DNA from 4 places in the Nitratireductor rhodophyticola genome. Region 1 is predicted to be linked to each of the others. Evidence: predicted binding sites of a transcription regulator. Region 1 holds the regulator's gene; each other region holds the start of a gene.
What was found. Region 1 encodes PhoB, which activates phosphate uptake and scavenging genes when phosphate is short. Its sites were predicted from a motif close to TGTCATNNANCTGTCAT; they were not measured.
Positions count from the first base shown of each region.

Region 2: the regulator PhoB is predicted to act here: its motif matches at 1,007-1,023, upstream of KUG85_RS01300 (bifunctional 2',3'-cyclic-nucleotide 2'-phosphodiesterase/3'-nucleotidase).
Region 3: the regulator PhoB is predicted to act here: its motif matches at 1,003-1,019, upstream of KUG85_RS13315 (esterase-like activity of phytase family protein).
Region 4: the regulator PhoB is predicted to act here: its motif matches at 938-954, upstream of KUG85_RS02465 (esterase-like activity of phytase family protein).

Region 1 is NZ_JAHSSF010000003.1:324,713-326,912, forward strand. Features, by position in the region: gene KUG85_RS12600 (DUF1328 domain-containing protein) at 15-182, shown strand; gene KUG85_RS12605 (hypothetical protein) at 274-600, shown strand; gene phoB (phosphate regulon transcriptional regulator PhoB) at 667-1,353, opposite strand; gene phoU (phosphate signaling complex protein PhoU) at 1,391-2,101, opposite strand; gene pstB (phosphate ABC transporter ATP-binding protein PstB) at 2,124-2,200, opposite strand, start outside.
Region 2 is NZ_JAHSSF010000001.1:280,222-282,421, reverse strand. Features, by position in the region: gene KUG85_RS01300 (bifunctional 2',3'-cyclic-nucleotide 2'-phosphodiesterase/3'-nucleotidase) at 1-921, opposite strand, end outside; gene KUG85_RS01295 (5-formyltetrahydrofolate cyclo-ligase) at 1,131-1,781, shown strand; gene KUG85_RS01290 (Lrp/AsnC family transcriptional regulator) at 1,795-2,200, opposite strand, start outside.
Region 3 is NZ_JAHSSF010000003.1:475,712-477,911, forward strand. Features, by position in the region: gene KUG85_RS13305 (helix-turn-helix transcriptional regulator) at 1-107, shown strand, start outside; gene KUG85_RS13310 (DUF1013 domain-containing protein) at 150-863, opposite strand; gene KUG85_RS13315 (esterase-like activity of phytase family protein) at 1,092-2,200, shown strand, end outside.
Region 4 is NZ_JAHSSF010000001.1:539,245-541,444, forward strand. Features, by position in the region: gene rpoC (DNA-directed RNA polymerase subunit beta') at 1-879, shown strand, start outside; gene KUG85_RS02465 (esterase-like activity of phytase family protein) at 1,032-2,123, shown strand.

The sequences.
Region 1 (2,200 bases):
AACGGAGAGACAGCATGCTTTACTGGGCACTTATATTTCTGGTCGTGGCGCTCATCGCCGGCGCCCTCGGCTTCGGTGGGATTGCAGGCGCGTCCGCAGGAATCGCGCAGATCCTGTTCTATATTTTCCTCGCTCTTCTCGCCATTTCCCTGATCATGGGACTGCTGAGGAGACGCGGTTAAACAAGGGGACAATGACGTAAACGAATGCGGCACCCGGCGAGGCGGACCTTCCATGGCTTCCGCTTCGGGGAGACAATGAAAGGAGAATGCCATGGAACACATCGCTGCGCTTCTTCTGATTGTCGGCTGCTCCGGCAACATGGCCGAATGCCGCGAATTGCCCGCCCCCACGCCTGTCTATGAGACATTCGAGGAGTGCGAGGCGGAAAGGCCCGTCTCGATGCGTGAGCTCGAAAGCGAGGCTCCGCGTGTTATGGCGACATGTGTCTATGTTGATCCGGCGCTCGTCTATGACGACGCGGTTCTGGAATGGGACGTTACGGACGACGGCAAGCTGACGGCCACCCTTGAGCCGGTGACGAGCTTTGCGGTTGCCCGGAACGAACATGGCAGGCCCGCAAGCACGCTCATGAAGTGATCGAACCGACTGCAACGACATACAAAAACCCCGGCAATTGCGCCGGGGTTTTTGTGTCGGTCTGTCTCAGGCTTCACGGATCGCGTAGCCGGCGCCGCGAATGGTGCGGATCACGTCGGGAAGCCGGCCCTGATTCACGGCCTTGCGCAACCGGCCCACATGGACGTCAACCGTGCGCTCATCGATATAGATCGTTTCACCCCAGACATTGTCGAGCAGCTGGCTGCGCGAGAAAACGCGGCCGGGATGCTGCATCATGAATTCCAGAAGACGGAACTCTGTCGGTCCGAGACGGATTTCATTCTTGCGCCGGTAAACGCGGTGCGATTCCCGGTCGAGCACAATGTCGCCGACGGAGAGAACCGTTGACAGCACTTCCGGCTTGGCCCGGCGCAGGAGCGCGCGGACACGCGCCACGAACTCCGGTGTCGAAAAGGGCTTCACGAGATAATCGTCGGCGCCGGTGGAAAGTCCGCGCACGCGGTCGCTTTCCTCACCGCGCGCGGTGAGCATGATGATCGGCAGGCGCTCGGTTTCCGGGCGCATGCGAAGCCGGCGACACAGTTCGATGCCCGACACAGCCGGGACCATCCAGTCCAGAACGAGCAGATCCGGGACATTTTCCTGCAGGCGCACCTCGGCTTCATCGCCGCGCGAAATCATCTCTACCTGATAACCCTCGGCCTCCAGATTGTATTTCAGCAGGACGCAGAGCGGTTCGTCGTCTTCAACGACCATGACCTTGGGGGCAATCATGGAAGGCATTCTCCTAGGGCATTGCTACGGCCGTCTACGCATCCGCATCGACCGTCATCTGTGTTTCATCGAGCTTCGGCCGCTGGACCGGAAGCTGTTCCCCCGTCACCACATAATAGGCATTTTCGGCGATATTCGTCACGTGATCGCCGATGCGTTCGAGATTCTTGGCGCAAAACAGAAGATGCGTGCACGACGTGATATTGCGCGGATCCTCCATCATGTAGGTCAGCAGTTCGCGAAACACCGACGTATACTGAATGTCGATCTTCTCATCCTCGTCGCGCAACCGGATCAGCGCTTCGGCATCGCGCTTCACATAGTGCTCGACCACCGCATTGACCTGATGCAGCACCAGACCTGCCATCGCATCGATGGAATGGGCGAGCGTGCGCGGCGTGGCGCTCTGCCCGACCGCGCTCACGCGCTTGGCGATGTTCTTGGCGAGATCGCCAATGCGCTCCAGGTCGGCTGCCATGCGAATGGCACCCACAACGCTGCGCAGGTCCTGCGCCATCGGCTGGCGCTTGGCAATCAGCGTGATCGCACGCTCGTCGAGATCGCGCTGCTTGGCATCCATGATCGTGTCGTCGGAGATGACACGCTGCGCGAGCGCAGTGTCGGAGTTGAGCAGGGCATTGGTTGAGGCGCGGGTCATCGCACCGGAGAGATCGCCCATATCGCGGATGAGGCGGTCGATCTCACCGAGTTCCTCATCGAAGGAGCTGACTGTGTGCTCGCCCATGATCTGGTTCCTTATCTGTGCGTCAACCGAAGCGGCCGGTGATGTAATCCTGGGTGCGCTTGTCATCCGGATTGGTGAACATCTTGTCCGTCGGGCCTT
Region 2 (2,200 bases), on a different contig from region 1:
GGCAGGTTTTCCGGCGATCGTGCCCCTGGCGTTGTCGACACCTTCAAGCCCTTCGAACTTCGGACCGGGAAAATCGAGATGGCTGTGCCCGGTCACGATGGCGTCGATACCGTCGACACCGGCAAGCAGCAGCGAGGCGTTCTCGAGATTTTCCTCATACTGCGCCGGGCCAATACCCGAATGCGACAGCGCCACCACGATATCGGCGCCCTCCTCGCGCATCTGCGGAACCCAGGCCTCCGCCGCCCGAACGATGTCGCGCGTCATCGCCTTGCCGGTCAGATGCTTTGAATCCCAGTTCATGATCTGAGGCGGCACAAAGCCGATCAGCCCCACCCGGATCGGATGCTCCGCGCCATCGCCGTCCTTCACCATCCGGTCAAGGATCACGTAGGGTTTCAGGAACAAGTCATCGTCGCGGCCGCTGGCGGCAAGCTGCCCCTTGGTCAGGTTGGCGCAGACAAACGGAAAATTCGCGCCTGCAAGCACCTTGAACATGAAATCGAGCCCGTAATTGAACTCGTGATTGCCAAGCGTCGAGCAATCGTAGCCGAGCGTGTTCATCCCCTTGATCACCGGGTGAATGTCGCCGTCGCGCATGCCGCGCTCATAGGCGATGTAATCGCCCATCGGGTTGCCCTGGAGGAAGTCGCCATTGTCGACGAGGATCGAGTTCGTTGCCTCTGCGCGGATTGCGTCGATGATCGACGCCGTGCGGGCGAGCCCCATCGTGTCATTGGGCTTGTCGGCGTAATAATCGTAGGGAAAGACATGCACATGCAGGTCGGTGGTTTCCATAATGCGCAAATGCGCCTGGTTCACCGAAGCCTTGGCGGAAAAAGGGTGCATCAGCACCAGAGAACCTGCAGCAGCCGAGCCTGTTAAAAACGAACGGCGGGACATGGAGGCGTATGCGGACATCATGATCGTCTCTCCTGGGCCTTTGAAAAGGAACCGGCGAAGGAGCATGATTGCGCCGTCGCGCCGAGACTTCCAGCAAAATCTCGTGACGCGCGCATGACAGTCGACCGGCACGTTGTGAGCGAACCCTGTCGCATGCAGAACAGCGCCCGGACAGCAAATGCAGCAGCATCGGATCCGGCTGCAGCGAATGCGGAGGAGACGCGAGGATGAGCGACACACCGGGCGACAGAACCAGGCTTCATGCCTCCCCACCCTGTTTCATGCACGAGCTGGGCGATGGCGCTGGCATCTCAATCGCGGAAATCTGGCCGGAGGTCCGCCGCTGGCGCAAGGCCACGCGCGACCGCCTGATCGCCGAGCGCCTCGCCGTTCCCGCCGCCGAACGCACCCGCCTTGCCGGCATCATCGCACAGAAGCTCGACGCTCTGATCGGCGATCCATCGGGCCGCGTGGTCGGCCTCTACTGGCCGTTCCGGGGCGAGCCGGACCTGCGCCCATGGCTTGCCACCCTCCATGATCGCGGTGCCATGGCGGCCCTGCCGGTCGTCATCCAGAAAGCCGCGCCCCTCGTCTTTCGCCCCTATCGTCCCAGAGACACACTCGAACGCGGTGTCTGGAACATACCCGTTCCGGCAACCGACAAAGAGATCGTTCCCGATATCGTCGTCTCGCCGCTGGTCGGTTTCGATAAAGGCAACTACAGGCTGGGCTATGGTGGCGGATTTTATGACCGCACGATTGCCGCATTGCCGAAAAAGCCGCTACTAATCGGCATCGGATACGCTTTCTCACAACTCCCAACGATCTATCCCCAGCCGCACGACATTCCGATGGATCGTATCGTTACCGCCGGCTGATTCCGGCAGGCCTTCACGCCATCTGCGGCTTCAGCCCCACGCCTGTCCGGTCGACCACCTCGCGCAATGCAAAAGCCGAGTTGATCTTGATCACGTGCGGCATGCCCGTCAGCCACTCCTTGTGGACACGCTCATAGTCCTGCAGGTCGCGCGCAGCGATCCGCAGAATATAGTCGTACTCACCCGACATCAGATGGCAGGACACCACATTCGGACAACGCTGCACGGCTGCTTCGAACTCGCTGAGCGTCCGCTCGAACTGTCCCGACAGCGAAATATGCACAATCACCGTAACGCCATGTCCAAGGGCTGCATTTGAGAGCCGGGCGTGGTATCCCTTGACAACACCGCTCTTCTCCAGATTGTCGAGACGGCGGGAGCAGGCCGACTGGGAGAGCCCCACCTTCTCCGCAAGCGCC
Region 3 (2,200 bases), 150 kb from region 1:
AACCGGCAGGCCGGACTTTCCGCCCCGAGCGCGGCAAGCAGCTTGCCGACTTCTACCGGCGCATGGAAATGCACGAAGCCATGATGGGCAGAGCCTGCGCGAGCTGAGGCGATGCTCCCCGGCAGCCGGGGAGCGTCTCCAAACTCAGATCAGGACCGCTCGTCCTCTTCTTCTTCGTCCGCATCGCTGGATTTCAGCGACGAGAGCTTGGCAAAGACCGCATCCGCGTCGAGTTCCTGCTCGTCGGAGGACGTCTCGGACGGAGCCTGCTCACCGATCGGCAGATCCTCGGTCTCGGAAGCCGGAAGCAGGGTCTCGCCGGTGCTTTCCTGCGGCGGCAGGTACTTTGCCGCGCGCTGCACTTCCAGATCGAGATCGATCTGCGAGCAAAGGCCCAGAGTCACCGGGTCCATCGGCACGAGGTTTGCCGAATTCCAGTGCGTGCGCTCACGGATCGCCTCAATGGTCGATTTCGTGGTGCCCACAAGACGCGAGATCTGCGCATCCTTGAGCTCGGGATGATTGCGCACCAGCCAGAGAATGGCGTTGGGGCGATCCTGGCGCTTGGAGAGCGGCGTGTAGCGGGGGCCCTTGCGCTTGGTCTCGGGCACGCGAACCTTCGGCTCCGAAAGCCGCAGCTTGTGGTTCGGGTTGCCCTCGCCAAGGGCGATTTCCTCACGGGTGAGCTGTCCGGTCATAACCGGGTCCATGCCCTTGATGCCCTGTGCGGCATCACCATCGGCAATCGCCCCCACTTCGAGCGGGTGGAGTTTGCAGAATTCGGCGATCTGATCGAAGGTCAGTGCCGTGTTGTCGACCAGCCAAACGGCGGTGGCCTTGGGCATGAGAAGCGTGTTGGCCATGTGTCAAGAATCCTCTTCCTTCGCCCGCGTCCCTGGCGCGGGCGGTGGTCATAACCACCGATGTTGGGAAATATCGCCCGCGTTATAAACTGAAACGTCCCCCTGACGCAACAAATTGCGCGACACGGCAGATGGGGAGTGTCACCGAACCGTCATCGATGTGTCATCGGCCTGAAATCAAGGCTTCCGATTGTACCGCTCTTATGGGTCTTGAGGGAGTTTTCAGACATGGGACGCCACGCAATCATTCTGGGCCTGCTGGCAAGCACGGCCGTCATTCTGCCCGCGCATGCGGACATGGCATTCAACCGCATCGCCACCTTCCCGGTGGCGGAGAACCTGCCGGCCGGCACCGATGTAGCCACCGAAACCTCCTCGGAAATCATCGCACGCAGCGCAGATGGCAAGACGCTGATTTACTCCGACAGCCCGCTGGGCGGTGTGGGTTTCGTTGACATCGGCGATGCCAGCGCCCCGAAGGCGGGCGGCATGCTCAGGCTGGACGGCGAGCCTACCTCGGTGGCTGTGGCGGGCCAGAAGGCCATCGCGGCCGTGAACACCTCCGAGAGCTACACAAGCCCTTCCGGCAATCTCGTGGTGATCGACATGGCGGCGAAGACCGCCGAGAAGTCCTGCGATCTGGGTGGCCAGCCGGATTCAGTGGCCGTCAGCAGTGACGGGCGTTTTCTCGCCGTCGCCATCGAGAACGAGCGCGACGAGGACCTGAACGACGGTGTGATCCCGCAGATGCCCGCCGGTGACCTGAAGGTCTTCAATCTCAACGACGGGGTTCCCGACTGCGGCAGCATGAAGACCGTCTCCCTGAGCGGCCTTGCAGAGATCGCACCGGAAGACCCGGAGCCGGAATTCGTTGATTTCAACGACGCCGGCGAGATCGTCGTCACCATGCAGGAAAACAATCACATCGCCGTGGTTGCAGCCGAGACCGGCGAGGTGACAGGCCATTTCTCCGCCGGTCAAATCAGCCTGGAAAACATCGACACGCTCGACAACGGCGCCATCGCTTTCGATCAGAATGTGCAGAATCTGAAGCGCGAACCGGACGCCGTGAAATGGTTGGACAGCGATCGGTTCGTCACCGCCAATGAAGGCGATTATGAAGGCGGATCGCGCAGTTTCACCATCTTCAGCAAGTCAGGCGACGTTCTGTTTGACAGCGGCAATGATCTTGAGTTCCGCGCTGCGGCTGCCGGGCACTATCCCGACAAGCGCTCGGACGCCAAGGGCACCGAGCCGGAAGGACTGGAAGTCGCTACCTTCGGCGATCAGCAGTACATCTTCGTGGCACTGGAGCGCGCCTCGCTCGTCGTCGTCTA
Region 4 (2,200 bases), on a different contig from region 1:
GTCAAGCCGGGCGACGTGATTGCCCGTATCCCGACCGAGAGTGCCCGCACCAAGGACATCACTGGTGGTCTGCCGCGCGTTGCGGAACTGTTCGAGGCCCGTCGTCCGAAAGATCACGCCATCATCGCCGAGATCGATGGCACGATCCGCTTCGGTCGGGACTACAAGAACAAGCGCCGCATCGTCATCGAGCCGCATGACGCGACTCTGGAGCCCGCGGAATACCTCATTCCCAAGGGCAAGCCGTTCCATCTTCAGGACGGTGATCAGATCGAGAAGGGCGACTTTATTCTCGACGGCAACCCGGCGCCGCACGACATCCTGGCGATCAAGGGCGTGGAGGCTCTGGCTTCCTACCTGGTCAACGAAATCCAGGAGGTCTACCGGCTGCAGGGCGTGTTGATCAACGACAAGCACATCGAGGTGATCGTTCGCCAGATGCTGCAGAAGATCGAGATCACGGCACAGGGCGACTCGACCTACATTCCGGGCGACCATGTCGACTCGGTCGAGTTCGAGGAGATCAACGAGCGTCTGGTGGAAGAGGGCAAGAAGCCGGCCGAAGGCCAGCCGGTCCTCCTCGGCATCACCAAGGCTTCGCTGCAGACACCGTCCTTCATCTCCGCGGCCTCCTTCCAGGAGACCACACGCGTGCTGACCGAGGCGGCTGTCGCCGGCAAGATCGACACGCTGCAGGGCTTGAAGGAGAACGTCATTGTCGGCCGTCTCATCCCGGCCGGTACGGGTGGCGCCATGAGCCAGGTTCGCCGGATCGCGCGCTCGCGCGACGATCTGATCCTGGACGAGCGGCGCAAGAGCTCGGGCGCCGAGATGGCCGATCCGATGATCGCCGACATGACGACAAGCGCTGCCGAATAATCGGCAGATCGCTTCTCAGAAAAATGCAAGAGCCGGGCCCTGTGCCCGGCTTTTCTTTTGTCGATCCACCGTCATGGTCGCGTGCCTGTCATCCGACTGGATCATGAGGCTTCCGGGGCGTGCATTCCCGCCCGGTTTTTGGAGAAGTTCTCATGTTTACAAAGTTAGTCCTCGCTGCGGCATTGTCCGTTTCGGTGCAGTCTCTCGCCCACGCAGACGCCATGATGAAGCCCGCCTATCTCGGCGAAATCGTTCTTCCCAGCGGCCTCATGATCTCCGGCGTCGAGTTCGGTGGCATATCGGGCCTGGACTATGATGCAGAGGCGGGGGTGTTTTATGCAATTTCGGACGACCGGTCGGAAAAAGCGCCGGCGCGGTTCTATCGGCTGAAGCTTGCGATTGAGGAAGACGGCGTTAAGGGCGTCGATATCATCTCCAGCCATGTGCTGCAGGAGGAGAACGGCGGGCCGTTCGCGCCCAAAACGATCGATCCCGAAGCCATCCGCTTCGACGCTTCGCGCCAGAGCGTGTTCTGGTCGAGTGAACGCGACGTCGCGGGCAATCCAACGCTCTACGAGGCTGGACCGGACGGCGCATTCAAGCGCAGCTTCGCGATCCCTGAAGCCTATCTGCCGGATACTGCCGGCGAACGGGGCATCCGCAACAATCTGGCGTTTGAAGGGCTGACACTTTCAGTCGATGGAGAGACCGTCTGGGTCGCGACCGAGAATGCGCTCGTTCAGGATGGCCCGAAGGCGACGCTCGAAGCAGGCAGCCCGTCGCGCATTCTTGGCTTCAATGTGGAAAGCGTGGAGCCGGTTGCCGAATATGTCTACGAAACTGGTCCGATCCACCAGAAATCCGAAACCGAGCCCTATTACAACGATAACGGTCTGACGGAAATCCTGGAGATCGAGGCCGGCAGGTTTCTTGCGGTCGAGCGTTCCTTTGCACTGGGGACTGGAAACGAGATCAATCTCTATCTCGTCGAAACGGCAGGTGCGAGCGACATTCTCGGCGCGGAAAGCATTGCCGACCGTGATGTCACGCCGGTCAGGAAGGCGCGGGTTCTGAAGATCGGGGAAGGGGATTTCGGGCTCGACGTGGACAACATCGAAGCGGTCTCCTGGGGACCGGATGTCGGCGGCAAACGAACCCTCGTCATGGCCTCCGACAACAACTTCAATCCCAATGGCCAGTTCTCGCAGTTTGTCGTGTTCACGCTGGAACCGGCGCTAAACTAGATCGCCGTGCATCGCATGCGGAATAAGCCCGGCTGACAGCCGGGCTTATTCGGAGACTGCACCATTCGACCATTTCA